Regions from separate parts of the Streptomyces sp. NPDC038280 genome, predicted to be linked through region 1. Evidence: riboswitches for the same ligand, from Rfam matches in the RefSeq annotation. Region 1 holds a riboswitch; the other holds the start of a gene.
The links. Region 1 has a riboswitch for cobalamin ahead of ACZ7J0_RS18985 (cobalamin biosynthesis protein). Riboswitches for the same ligand answer to the same signal wherever they lie in the genome.

Region 1 (7,048 bases):
GGCAGCGCCACCTCCGCCTCCTTGCCCCGGAAGGTGACCAGTCCGACCTTGTCGCGCCGCTGGTACGCGTCGAGCAGCAGCGACAGCACCGCGCCCTTGACCGCGCCCATCCGCTGCCGGGCCGCCATCGACCCGGAGGCGTCGACGACGAAGAGGACCAGATTGCCCTCCCGGCCCTCGCGGGTGGCCTGCCGCAGATCGTCCCGGCGCACCTCGAGCCCCGGCCCCGACCGGCCCCGCGCCCGCTGATGGGGAGCCGCCGCCTGCACGGTCGCCGCCAGATGCAGCTTGGTGAGCGCCCCGCGCGGCCGCCGCGACCCGGTGGTCCTGCCGTGCTCGGTACGGGCCCGGGAGCGGCGGCCCGCCGCGCCCTCGCCCAGCCCGGGAACGCTCAGCATCTTCGTACGAAAGGGCTCGGCGGCCTTCACGGGCGCGCGCTCGCCCGCGCCCCCACCGGGGGGCGGTGGCGGCGCGCTCTCCTCCGACCGCGCGCTCTCCGGCGCCTCCGCGCCGTCGGGGCCGTCGCCCTGGGGCGGCACACCGCCCCCACCGCCGGGGCCGCCGCCGTCGGGACCCGGGTCCGGGTCGTCGTCGCCCGGCCCCTCCTCCTCGCCCTTGAACTCCTCCAGCGTCTCGTCGAGCTTGTCCTCGTCCAGACCGGGGGCGTCGAAGGGGTTGCGCCTGCGCCGGTGGGGGAGCGCCAGCAGCGCGGCCTGCCGAACGTCGTCGGACGTGACCTCCGTGCGCCCCGCCCACGCGGCCAGCGCCGTCGCCGTCCGCGCCATCACGATGTCCGCGCGCATGCCGTCCACCTCGAACGCCGCGCAGGTGGCGGCGATCTGCAGCAGCGCCGCGTCGCCCAGCCGCACCTGGGGCAGCAGCGCCCGGGCGGCCACGATCCGCTCCCGCAGCGTCGTCTCCTCGCCGGCCCAGCGCGCCGCGAAGGCCGCCGGATCGTCGTCGTGGGCGAGCCTGCGCCGGACCACCTCGACCCGCAGCTCCGGCTCGCGCGAGGCCGCGACCTCCACCGTGAGCCCGAAGCGGTCCAGCAACTGCGGCCGCAGTTCGCCCTCCTCCGGGTTCATGGTCCCGACGAGCAGGAAACGCGAGGCGTGCCGTACGGAGACGCCTTCACGCTCGACGTACGAGGCGCCCATCGCGGCCGCGTCCAGCAGGAGGTCGATCAGATGGTCGTGGAGGAGATTGACCTCGTCCACGTACAGGATTCCCCGGTGCGCGGCGGCGAGCAGCCCCGGCTCGAAGGCCTTCACGCCCTCGGAGAGCGCCCGTTCGATGTCCAGCGCACCGACGAGCCGGTCCTCGGACGCGCCCACCGGCAGCTCCACCATCCGGGCCGGACGGGACGCGGCCGGGCCGGTCGCGTGCGGCCCGTCGGGGCACTGCGCGTCGGGAGCCGCCGGATCGCAGCTGAAGCGACAGCCCGCGACCACCGGCACCTCGGGCAGCAGGTCGGCCAGGGCCCGCACGGCGGTGCTCTTGGCGGTCCCCTTCTCGCCGCGTACGAGGACACCACCCACCGCCGGGCTGACGGCGTTCAGCAACAACGCCAGCCGCAGGTCGTCCATGCCGACGACGGCGGTGAACGGATACCGGGTGCTCATCGGGTGATCGCTCCTTCAAGTCGCGGTCGTTCAGGTCGCTGTCGTTCGGGTCGCTGTCGTTCAGGGCGCGGGTGTGCGGGACGCCCTCGTCCGGGTCGCTCCGGTGCGGGACACTGTCGCGCGGCCCGTGCGCGGGTGCCGCCCGCCGGGCTCACGGGGCACCCGGCGGGACGAACGGCAGTCCCGCGGGCGGACCCTGTTCGATGAGCCGCATCAGCGCGTCGGTGTCGGCGTGCTCCTCGATCAGATCGCCGAGCCGGTCCAGCTGCTCCTCGCGCAGTGCGCCGAAGCTGGTGTCGGGCGACGGGACGAAGCGGCGGCCCGCCGCGGCCGCGACCCGCCGCAGGAACGCCCGCCGGAACCCGTCGCTCTCCAGCGACCCGTGCCAGTGCGTCCCCCACACCGAGCCGACCCGGCAGCCGTCCAGGAACGGCTCCCCGCCCCGTACGTCGGCGACGCCGTGGTGGATCTCGTACCCCTCGACCCGCTCCCCGAGGGCCTCGCCCACGGGCCGCGCGAGGGTCTTCTCGGGCGCGAACCGCACCCGTACCGGCAGCAGCCCGAGCCCCTCGACCGCCCCGGCCTTCGACTCGACGTCGTCCTCGATGTGCTCGGACAGCGCCTGGAACCCGCCGCAGATGCCGAGGACCGGCCGGCCATCCGCCGCGCGCCGCGCCAGGGCGTCCGCGAGCCCGCGCTCGCGCAGCCACGCCAGGGCCTTCACGGTGCCCCGGGTGCCGGGGACGACCACGAGGTCCGCGTCGACGAGCTCCTCGGGCCGGTCCACGAACCGCACCACCACGCCGGGTTCGGCGGCGAGCGCGTCCACGTCCGTGAAGTTGGACATCAGGGGCACGGCACAGACCGCCACCCGCAGCACGTCCTCACCGACCGGCGGCGCGACGACGGACTCCCGTACGGCGCCCCGCAGGGACACCCGCAGCCCGTCCTCCTCGTCGATGCCGAGCCCGTGCGCGTAGGGCAGCACACCGAACGTCCGCCGTCCGGTGAGCCCGTGGAGCATCTCCAGGCCCGGCTCCAGCAGCGTCACGTCGCCGCGGAACTTGTTGACGAGATAGCCCGCGATCAGTTCCTGGTCCTCGGGCGCGAGCAGCGCCGTCGTCCCGAAGAACTGCGCGAAGACCCCGCCCCGGTCGATGTCCCCGACCACGACGACGGGAAAGCGGGCGGCCCGCGCGATCCCCATGTTCACGATGTCCGTACGCCGCAGATTGATCTCCGCCGGACTGCCGGCCCCCTCGCAGATCACGGCGTCATACGTGCCCCGCAGCTCCTCCAGGCACGCCACCACGGGCTCGAAGAGCTGCCGCTGTCTTCCCCCGTGGTAGCCGCGAGCGCTCAACTCGCCCACCGGCTTGCCCATGAGGACGACCTGGCTGGAGCGGTCGCTGCCCGGCTTGAGCAGTACCGGGTTCATCAGCGCGGTCGGCTCCACCCGGGCGGCCTGCGCCTGCATGGCCTGGGCGCGCCCGATCTCGGCGCCCCCGCGGGTCACGAAGGAGTTGAGGGACATGTTCTGCCCCTTGAAGGGGGCGACCTTCACGCCCTTGCGGACCAGCCAGCGGCAGATACCCGCCGTGACGACACTCTTGCCCGCGTCGGAGGTGGTCCCCGCCACCATCAGTCCGCCACTCACGCACGCCTCCCCTTGATGGACCCGGCGGCCAGCCGTCCGGCCACACACACCGCGAGGGTCAGCGCGCTCACCCGGCGCGACAGCCGCACCGCGCGTTCGATGTCCGCGACCCCGACGTCGCGGCCCCCGCCGTTCAGTACGGGCCGGTGCTCGACCCGTCCGCCGTACGAGAGGGTGCCGCCGAGCCGTACGCCCAGAGCGCCCGCGAAGGACGCCTCCACCGGCCCCGCGTTGGGGCTCGGGTGCTTGGCCGCGTCGGCCCGCCAGGCGCGCCGCGCGCCGCGCGGGTTCCCGCCCGCGAGCGTCGCCAGGGCGGCGGTCAGCCGGGCCCCGGGCCAGCCGGCCACGTCGTCGAGGCGGGCCGACGCCCAGCCGAACCGGCGGTAGCGGGGGGACTTGTGCCCCACCATCGCGTCCAGGGTGTTCACGGCACGGAAGCCCACCAGGCCCGGCACGCCCCCGAGCGCGCCCCACACCAGCGCCCCCACCACGGCGTCGGACGTGTTCTCGGCGACGGACTCCACGACCGCGCGGGCGATCCCCGGGCCGTCCAGTGTCTGCGGGTCGCGGCCACACAGATGAGGCAGGCGCTCGCGGGCCACGTCGATGTCCCCGGCGGCCAGAGCCCCGCCGATGGCGCGTGCCTCACGCCCCAGGGACGTACCGCCGACGACGGACCAGACGGACGCGGCGGTCAGGGCGACGGAGGCGGCGCGACGGCCGCGGACGGCGCGGGTGGCGAGGGCGGCGGCCGCCACGGCGCCTCCGGCGCACACGGCGGTGTGCGCGGCGCCCCAGCCCCGATGGTCGCGCCACAACACGCCCTCGACGGCGCCGGCTGCCCTGCCGAACGCGGCGACGGGGTGCCCGCGGCGGGGATCGCCGAGAACCAGATCGGCCACCAGACCGGCGGTGGCGCCGTACGCGAAGACAGCTGTGGCTGTATTACGGCCAGGCATGGCGCAATGTCCTCACTCAGGGTCCGCGCCCTGGCTCGACGTGACCGGCGGTGAGAGTTCCTGACTCCCGAGCTCGCGCTCGGTCACAGTGGCGGGACCGCGCCGGATTCGCACCGGACTTCCTCTACTGCCGCCGTAAACGGCCTCGGCAGTCCACCACGCTGCCCGAACGCCCGTCAACTCACCGTTGACCTGCGGCAGCACACTGTGCGCAGGCCCACAGCCCCCTGGAGCGGGCCCCGGAAAAAACGACGGCCGGGAGGCCCTCACCCGAAGGTGGGAGCCGCCCGGCCGCGAGCCGTGCGGAAGGTCAGACGACGATCAGATAGATGCCGTACGCCACGGCCGCCGCGCACAGGGCGAAGCAGGCGTAGGCGCCGGTGCGGGCCATGGTGGCCGACCCACCCTGAGCGGCGGCGGACTCCTGCTTGGAGAGGCCGACGATGCCGAGGGTGAAGAGGCCCACCAGGGCGACGGTGGCCACGAGGCTGACACCGAAGACGGTGCCGAGAGCTGCCCAGTCGATCTTCATGCTGAGGTCCTTGGTTCCTTACACCGTGGCCGGACGCGCCGGGTCGGCGGCGGCCGGGGGCGGGGTCGGGATGGTCGTCTTCAGGTCGGTGCCCGCCAGGGTGGCGGCGACGCCGGCCGGCGGCGGGGAGACGGCCGCGATGGCGGTGGTCACGACGCCCGCGGGCTCCGCGATCTCGTCGTCGGTGACGTTGTGGTGGTCGATCGGCTTGCGGCGCGACAGCGTCCAGATGACACCGGAACCGGCGATCAACAGGGCGGCGGTGGCGGCGACGCCCCAGGAGCCCTGACCGGTCAGGAACTCGGCGGTGGCGGCCACCAGACCGGCGGCCGGCAGGGTCAGACCCCAGGCGACGAACATCCGGGTCGCGGTCGACCAGCGGACCACGCCGCCCTTGCGACCGAGGCCCGCGCCCATCACGGCGCCGGAGCAGGACTGGGTGGTGGAGAGCGAGAAGCCCAGGTGCGAGGAGGCCAGGATGACCGTGGCGGCGCTGGTCTGGGCGGCGAAGCCCTGCGGCGGCCGGAGGTCGGTGAGGCCCTTGCCCATGGTGCGGATGATGCGCCAGCCACCGAGGTACGTGCCCATCGCGATCGCCAGACCGGCGGCGACGATGACCCACATCGGAGGGTTGGAGCCGGGGGCGAGGACGCCGCCGGTCACCAGGGCCAGGGTGATGACACCCATGGTCTTCTGGGCGTCGTTGGTGCCGTGCGCCAGGGAGACGAGACCGGCGGAGGCGATCTGGCCGGCCCGGTAGCCCTTGGCGGTGGACTTCTCGTCCGTACGGCTGCCGATCCTGTACGTCAGCCTGGTGGCGAGCATCGCGGCGAGACCGGCGACGATCGGCGCGGCGACGGCGGGGAGCAGAACCTTGGTGACCACGACGCTGCCGTTGACCGACGACCAGCCGGCCGACATCACCGCGGCGCCGATGAGGCCGCCGAAGAGCGCGTGGGACGAGCTGGACGGCAGGCCGAGCAGCCAGGTCAGCAGGTTCCAGAGGATGGCGCCGACGAGCGCCGCGAAGATCACTTCTGTCTTGATGCCGGACTCGTTGATGATCCCGCCGGAGATCGTCTTGGCGACCTCCACGGACAGGAACGCGCCGACGAGGTTGAGCACGGCGGACATGGCCACCGCCGTCTTGGGCTTGAGGGCACCGGTCGAGATGGTCGTCGCCATCGCGTTGGCGGTGTCGTGGAAACCGTTCGTGAAATCGAACACGAGAGCTGTCACGACCACAATCGCGAGCAGCAGCGTGATGTGTTCCATTTACCCAGGCAATCGTTCGACGTCAGTGGCTCGATGAACGTAGGCAACCTGAGTGAACGGAAGATGAACTGGGAGGGGCATGGTGGTGACCCCATAGGGGGTCTCTCGCTCCGCTTGTCGAAGTGACCGGCGGTAGGTCCCGTGGATACGGGACAGTACGAGGCATTGCCTCCTCTTCGCTCACTCTTCGGACGGTCTGCCCGACGCATCAGAAGAGATCCTGATCACGTGGCGGCCGTCTTCGCCACCCGGCTGGCACGATCGCCGTATGGAACGTGAGATCGAGCGGGCGTGGCGCGACCTGGTGGACACGGCCCGCAGAACGGTGGCGGACGGCCTGGTCGTCGGTACCTCGGGCAATGTCTCCGTACGGGTGGGGGACCGCGTCCTCGTCACCCCCAGCGGGGTCCCCTACGACCGGCTGACCCGCGAGGACGCCGTCGCCGTCGATCTCGACGGCACCCGCGTCCTCGGCGAGCTGACCCCCACCAGCGAGCTGCCGATGCATCTGGAGATCTACCGCGCCACCTCCGCCGGAGCCGTGGTGCACACCCACGCCGTGCACGCCACGGCGGTCTCCACGCTCGTGAGCGAACTGCCGCCGGTCCATTACATGACCGGCGCCCTCGGCGGGCCCGTCCGCGTGGCGCCGTACGCGCTCTACGGGACGCGGGAGCTGGCGGCGAACACGCTCCGCGCCCTGGACGGCCGCACCGGCTGCCTCCTGCGGAACCACGGAACCCTCACGTACGGGGACACCCTCGACGAGGCCTACGACCGCACCGCGCAGCTGGAGTGGATGTGCCGCCTCTGGCTCGCCGCGAGCTCCGTACCGGGCCTCAGCCCGTCCCTGCTCTCCGACGACGAACTGCGCGAGGCGGGCGAGAAGCTCCAGCGCTACGGCCAGCCGCGCCCGACGGGCTGACCGGGCCGCGACGACGGGGCCGGGTGGGCCGCTGCCGCACGCGCCGTGCCGCTGCTCGGCCGGCCGGCCGGCGGGGCG
Region 2 (7,048 bases), on a different contig from region 1:
GTCGTCGGCAACCCGGTGCTCCACAAGGAGTGCAAGGACGTCACGGAGTTCGACGACAAGCTCGCGTCGCTGATCGACGACATGTTCGCCAGCCAGAGGACGGCCGAGGGCGTGGGCCTGGCGGCCAACCAGATCGGCGTGGACCTGAAGGTCTTCGTCTACGACTGCATGGACGACGAGGGCGTGCGTCACGTCGGCGTGGTGTGCAACCCGGTCCTCGAGGAGCTGCCGGCCGACCGCCGCGTCCTCGACGAGGCCAACGAGGGCTGCCTGTCGGTCCCCACGGCCTACGCCGAACTGGCCCGCCCCGACTACGCGGTGGTGCGCGGTCAGGACGCCCAGGGCAACCCGATCAAGGTGCGGGGCACGGGCTACTTCGCGCGCTGCCTCCAGCACGAGACGGACCACCTGTACGGCTACCTGTACATCGACCGGCTCTCCAAGCGGGACCGCAAGGACGCGCTGCGGCAGATGTCCGAGGGCACCCCGCGCTACGAGACCGTCCCGAACGACTGACGCGCGACCAGGGCGCGGTGGACGGCCCAGCCGACCGCCGCGCCGACCGCGTACCAGAGCAGATCCGGTGCGTTGAACGAGGTGCCCAGCACCAGGCGTGCGAGCGTGCTGTGCGCGGCCAGCTCCGCGGGCACACCGGTGAGCTGGAACAGCTCCACCGCGCAGCTGAAGCCCAGCGCGACGCCCGCGGCCGTCGCCGGCCTGACCCTGGGTGCGAGCAGCACCACCAGGGTCAGGACCAGCACGGTGTAGAGCGCGTCACCCGCGTACTTGGCCACCTCGCCCGTCGCCGCGGACCTGATGCCCAGGCCCGCGGCGACGGTGAGAGCGGCGGCGGCGCAGGCTGCCGCCCGGGTGCGGATCACTCGCTCAGAAGTCCTCGTCCAGGTCCACGGAGCCCTCCACCGCCACCTGGTACGCGGACGGCCGGCGCTCGAAGAAGTTCGTGAGCTCCTGGACGCCCTGGAGCTCCATGAACGCGAACGGGTTCTCGGAGCCGTACACCGGGGCGAAGCCCAGGCGCGTCAGGCGCTGGTCGGCGACGCACTGGAGGTACTCGCGCATCGACTCGGTGTTCATACCGGGCAGACCGTCACCGCACAGGTCGCGGCCGAACTGGAGCTCCGCCTCGACGGCCTCCTTCAGCATGTCCGTCACCTGCTGCCGCAGCGCGTCGTCGAAGAGCTCGGGCTCCTCCTTGCGGACGGTGTCCACGACCTCGAAGGCGAAGTTCATGTGCATCGTCTCGTCGCGGAACACCCAGTTGGTGCCGGTCGCCAGGCCGTGCAGCAGACCGCGCGAGCGGAACCAGTAGACGTAGGCGAAGGCGCCGTAGAAGAACAGGCCTTCGATGCACGCCGCGAAGCAGATCAGGTTCAGCAGGAAGCGGCGGCGGTCGGCCTGGGTCTCGAGGCGCTCGATCTTCTCCACCGAGTCCATCCAGCGGAAGCAGAACTGCGCCTTCTCCCGGATGGAGGGGATCTCCTCGACCGCGTCGAACGCGGCGGCGCGGTCGGCCGGATCGGGCAGATAGGTGTCGAGCAGCGTCAGGTAGAACTGGACGTGCACGGCCTCCTCGAAGAGCTGTCGGCTCAGATAGAGCCGCGCCTCGGGGGAGTTGATGTGCTTGTAGAGCGTGAGCACCAGGTTGTTGGAGACGATCGAGTCGCCGGTCGCGAAGAAGGCGACCAGCCGGCCGATCATGTGCTGCTCACCGGGGGTGAGCTTGGCGAGGTCGGCGACGTCGGAGTGCAGGTCGACCTCCTCCACCGTCCAGGTGTTCTTGATCGCGTCCCGGTAGCGCTCGTAGAAGTCCGGGTAGCGCATCGGCCGCAGGGTCAGCTCGAAGCCGGGGTCCAGGAGGTTCTTCTCGGCGTTGGTCGTCGTCGTCATTACTGGCAGGCCTCGCAGGACTCGGGGTTCTCAAGGGAGCAGGCGACAGCCTCTTCGGGCGTGGCCTGCACGGGGATCGGCGCGGCGGCGGCCGCGCGGGCGATCCGGGTCGCCGGGCGGGAGCGCAGGTAGTACGTCGTCTTCAGCCCCCGCTTCCAGGCGTAGGCGTACATCGAGGAGAGCTTTCCGATGGTCGGCGTCTCCAGGAAGAGGTTCAGCGACTGCGACTGGTCCAGGAACGGGGTGCGGTCCGCCGCCATGTCGATCAGGCCGCGCTGCGGGATCTCCCACGCCGTGCGGTACAGCTCGCGGACGTCGGCCGGGATCCAGCTGAAGCCCTGGACCGATCCGCTCGCCTCGCGCAGCGCCTCCCGGGTCTGCGCGTCCCAGACGCCGAGCTTCTTCAGCTCGTCGACCAAGTAGCCGTTGACCTGGAGGAATTCGCCGCTCAAGGTCTCGCGCTTGAAGAGGTTGGAGACCTGCGGCTCGATGCACTCGTACACGCCCGCGATGGAGGCGATGGTCGCCGTCGGAGCGATGGCGAGCAGCAGCGAGTTGCGCATGCCGACCGAGGCGATCCGGGCGCGCAGGGCCGCCCAGCGCTCCGGCCAGTTCAGCTCCACGTCGTAGTGGTCGGGGTGCAGGACACCGCGCGCGGCGCGGGTCTTCTCCCAGGCGGGGAGCGGGCCGCTCCGCTCGGCGAGGTCGGTGGACGCCTCGTACGCCGCGAGCATGATCCGCTCGGCGATCCTCGTCGACAGGGCGCGGGCCTCGGCCGAGTCGAAGGGCAGCCGCAGCTTGAAGAAGACGTCCTGGAGGCCCATCGCTCCCAGGCCCACCGGACGCCAGCGGGCGTTGGAGCGGCCCGCCTGCTCGGTCGGGTAGAAGTTGATGTCGACGACCCGGTCGAGGAAGGTGACGGCCGTACGGACCGTCTGGTCGAGGCGCTCCCAGTCGATGTCGCCCGAGGCGAGCACGAACGCCCCGAGGTTGACCGAGCCGAGGTTGCAGACGGCCGTCTCGCCGTCGTCCGTCACCTCCAGGATCTCGGTGCACAGGTTCGATGAGTGGACCGTGTGGCCGGGCTCCGCCGTCTGGTTCGCGGTGCGGTTGGACGCGTCCTTGAAGGTCATCCAGCCGTTGCCGGTCTGGGCCAGGGTGCGCATCATACGGCCGTACAGGTCCCGGGCCGGCATGGTCTTGCGCGCCAGACCCCTGGCCTCGGCCGCGCGGTAGGCGGCGTCGAACGCGTCGCCCCAGAGGTCGACCAGCTCGGGCACGTCGGCCGGGGAGAACAGCGACCACTCGGCGTCGGCGTTCACCCGGCGCATGAACTCGTCGGGGATCCAGTGCGCGAGGTTGAGGTTGTGCGTACGGCGCTGGTCCTCACCGGTGTTGTCGCGGAGCTCCAGGAACTCCTCGATGTCGGCGTGCCAGGTCTCCAGGTAGACGGCGGCGGCGCCCTTGCGCCGGCCGCCCTGGTTCACGGCGGCGACGGAGGCGTCGAGGGTCTTGAGGAACGGCACGATGCCGTTGGAGTGCCCGTTCGTGCCGCGGATCAGCGAACCGCGGGCGCGGATGCGGGAGTACGAGAGCCCGATGCCGCCGGCGTGCTTGGAGAGGCGCGCCACCTGGTGGTAGCGGTCGTAGATCGAGTCGAGTTCGTCCTGCGGGGAGTCCAGCAGGTAGCAGGAGGACATCTGCGGGTGCCGGGTGCCCGAGTTGAAGAGCGTGGGGGAGGAGGGCAGATAGTCGAGCCGGCTCATCAGGCCGTACAGCGCGGCGACCTCGTCCAGCGCGCGGACGCTCTCGTCCTCGGCGAGCCCGGCGGCCACCCGGAGCATGAAGTGCTGCGGGGTCTCGACGACCTTGCGGGTGATCGGGTGCCGGAGCAGATAGCGCGAGTAGAGCGTCCGCAGACCGAAGTAGCCGAAGCGGTCGTCCGCGTCGGGATCGATGAGCGCGTCGAGCCGTGCCGTGTGGAGGCCGACGAACTCGGCCGTGCGGTCGGCGATCAGGCCTTCGCGGTGGCCGACGGCGACCGACGCGGAGAACGACACGGCGCCCTGGCCCGCGGCCTCGTCCGCGATCGTGCGGGTGAGCAGCCGGGCGGCGAGCCGTGAGTAGGCGGGGTCCTCGGAGATCAGCCCTGCGGCCGCCTCGGTGGCCAGCTCCCGCAGTTCCGCCGCGTCCGAACCGGCGTGCCGACCGCGCAGCGCGGCGGCCGCGACCCGTCCGGGGTCGGTGTCGGGCAGGTCGGCGGTGAGGTCGGTCAGGATCCGCAGAAGCACGGTCCCGGGTCCGTCGGTCTCGATCACCGATGCCGGATCGGCGGGCGCGATGGTCACGTGGGGGCTCTCCCTCGCTCGGCTCGGGGCCGGCGGGGGGAGGCGGCGGGGCGCACGGGCACACACCGGCGAGCGGTGGATGCGCGGCGTCCACCGGCCCACTCCACGAGGCCCGGACGTCTTGGCGCCAGGACCGGACGGACCAGGCGCACCATCGGCAGGTGTTCGGACTTGAGGGTGCACGGAGGCACCTGACACACCGTTGCGGGACAGTTCCGGATTCGCACCGGATTCCCCTGCGGCGACAGCGAGCATGAGCATACATGTGGGGGGCGATGGATGCGTCACCCCCCACATGTTGTGTCTTCGCGTGTGGAGGGCGGTTCAGAGCTCCAACGCGTAGGTGAGCAGCGGCGGGAGCTCGGGGACCGGCTTCCAGTCCCGGTCCGGGGTCCTGGTGAAGCCCAGCCGGTCGTAGATCCGGTGGGCGGAGGTCATGGAGGGGTGCGTGGACAGCACGAGCCGTACGCAGCCCTCCGTGGCCCGTGCCCGCTCCACGCAGGCCCGGACGAGCGCCTCCCCGATGCCCCGCCCCCGCGCGTCCGTCGCGACCGCGAGCATCCGGAACTCGGCCTCGCCGTCCCGGGCGAGATCGGCCCAGGGGCCGCCGGAGCCGACGAACGCCACGCCGCCGAGCAGTCGCCCGTCCGTGTCGACGGCGACGAGCACCTCGGCCTCGGCGTCCCGCCGGGCCACATCCCGCAGGACGTGCAGATAGCTGTCCTCCTCGCCGAGGTCGAGGAGGCCGTCGCCGAGGTAGACGCGGGCGGTGAGCGCGCCCAGTTCCTCGTACTCGGCGGGGGTGACGCGCCTGATGGTGAAGTCCATGGTGGGCAGTGTGCCCGGCGGACACGGCGAAGGGCCCGGAATTTCCCTCGCGGGAACTCCGGGCCCTTCGTACGGTCGTGCTGGTCAGTGCCCGCCCGGCGACCCCGCCGTGGCCGGCGGCAGCTCCACCTGCACGCCCGGGTCGCCCGCGTCCGCCGTGTAGTCCGACGGGGACGTCTCGTCGATGCCGTCGGGGGCCTTGACGGCCCGCAGGACGAAGGTCAGGACCACCGTCACCACCACGTTGAGGACGAACGCGGTGAGACCGATGTAGCCGATCTCGCCGATGCCCGGGATCTCCGCGGACGAGCCGCCGAAGTGCTTCTGCGTGGGGCTCGCGACGCCGTACGCGGCCGCCGTGCCGTAGACCATGCCCACGGCCCAGCCGGCGAGCAGCGCCCAGCGGTGGCACCAGCGGGTGAACAGGCCGCCCACCAGCGCCGGGAAGGTCTGCAGGATCCAGATGCCGCCCAGCAGCTGGAAGTTGATCGCGACGGTCTTGTCCATGGTGAGGACGAAGGCCAGCGCACCCACCTTCACCAGCAGCGACACCAGCTTGGACACCTTGGTCTCCTGCTCCGGAGTGGCGTCCGGCTTCAGGAAGTCCTTGTAGATGTTGCGGGTGAAGAGGTTCGCGGCGGCGATCGACATGATGGCCGCCGGGACCAGCGCGCCGATGCCGATGGCGGCGAAGGCGACACCCGCGAACCAGTCCGGGAACATGTTCTCGAACAGCTGGGGGATGGCCAGCTGGCCGTTCTTCACCTTCACGCCCGCGGCGATCGCCATGAAGCCGAGCAGCGCCAGCAGACCCAGCATCAGCGAATAGAGCGGCAGGATCGTGGTGTTGCGGCGGATCACGTCACGGCTGCGCGAGGAGAGCGTCGCGGTGATCGAGTGCGGATACATGAAGAGCGCGAGGGCCGAGCCGAGCGCGAGCGTCGCGTAGCCCCACTGGCCCATCTCCCCGGGCACGAGCGCGCCGCGCGGCTTGCCGGTCGCCGGGTTGATCTGCGCGTACGCCTCACCGGCCTTGGCGAAGATCTCGTCGAAGCCGCCGAGCTTGATCGGGATGTAGATGATCGCCACCGCGATGACGATGTAGATCAGCGTGTCCTTGACGAACGCGATGAGCGCCGGGGCCCGCAGACCCGAGGAGTAGGTGTACGCCGCGAGGACACCGAAGGCGATCAGCAGCGGCAGGTCCTTGATGAACCAGTGGGTGGTCTCGCCGCCGCCCACGCCCATCACGTCGAGCACGGCCTGGATGCCGACGAGCTGGAGCGCGATGTACGGCATGGTGGCGAGGATGCCGGTGACCGCGACCGCCAGGGAGAGGCCCTTTGAGCCGAAGCGGCCGCGGACGAAGTCGGAGGTGGTGACGTAGCCGTGCTTGTGCGACACCGACCAGAGCCGCGGCAGGAAGGTGAAGATCAGCGGGTAGACCAGGATCGTGTACGGCACGGCGAAGAAGCCCGCGGCGCCGGCCGCGTAGATCGCCGCCGGGACGGCCACGAAGGTGTACGCGGTGTAGAGGTCGCCGCCGAGCAGGAACCAGGTGACCCAGGTGCCGAACGAGCGGCCGCCCAGGCCCCATTCGTCGAGGCTGTTCTCGTTCTCCGCTCTGCGCCAGCGCGAGGCGAGGAACCCGAGGACCGTGACGGCCAGGAAGAAGAAGATGAAGACGGCGAGTGCGACGCCGTTCACGCCGTCCTTCACTTCGACGCACCTCCCTTGCGGGCGCGCTGGTCACGCTGCCACAGCTGATAAGCGGTCATGGTCAGCGCGGTGGAGATGAGGACCCAGAGCATCTGGTACCAGTAGAAGAACGGCATGCCGAGGAACGTCGGCTCCACCTTGGCGTAGGAGCTCACCCAGAGCATCGCCACGAACGGCACGACGAGGCAGAGCGCCACCACCACCCTCACGGGTGTGACGGCAGGTTGCTTTTCTTGTGACATACG

Region 2: linked by a shared signal. The riboswitch ahead of ACZ7J0_RS19390 (ribonucleoside-diphosphate reductase subunit alpha) and the one ahead of ACZ7J0_RS18985 (cobalamin biosynthesis protein) in region 1 are both predicted to bind cobalamin.

Annotation. Positions count from the first base shown of each region.
Region 1 is NZ_JBVJYZ010000008.1:239,302-246,349, forward strand. Features, by position in the region: gene ACZ7J0_RS18975 (putative cobaltochelatase) at 1-1,622, opposite strand, end outside; gene ACZ7J0_RS18980 (cobyric acid synthase) at 1,774-3,264, opposite strand; gene ACZ7J0_RS18985 (cobalamin biosynthesis protein) at 3,276-4,238, opposite strand; cobalamin riboswitch at 4,274-4,411, opposite strand; gene ACZ7J0_RS18990 (hypothetical protein) at 4,549-4,770, opposite strand; gene ACZ7J0_RS18995 (inorganic phosphate transporter) at 4,789-6,045, opposite strand; gene ACZ7J0_RS19000 (class II aldolase/adducin family protein) at 6,314-6,970, shown strand.
Region 2 is NZ_JBVJYZ010000009.1:12,763-19,810, reverse strand. Features, by position in the region: gene def (peptide deformylase) at 1-516, shown strand, start outside; gene ACZ7J0_RS19400 (ribosomal maturation YjgA family protein) at 492-881, opposite strand; gene ACZ7J0_RS19395 (ribonucleotide-diphosphate reductase subunit beta) at 886-1,908, opposite strand; gene ACZ7J0_RS19390 (ribonucleoside-diphosphate reductase subunit alpha) at 1,908-4,256, opposite strand; cobalamin riboswitch at 4,396-4,517, opposite strand; gene ACZ7J0_RS19385 (GNAT family N-acetyltransferase) at 4,581-5,084, opposite strand; gene mctP (monocarboxylate uptake permease MctP) at 5,169-6,803, opposite strand; gene ACZ7J0_RS19375 (DUF3311 domain-containing protein) at 6,800-7,045, opposite strand.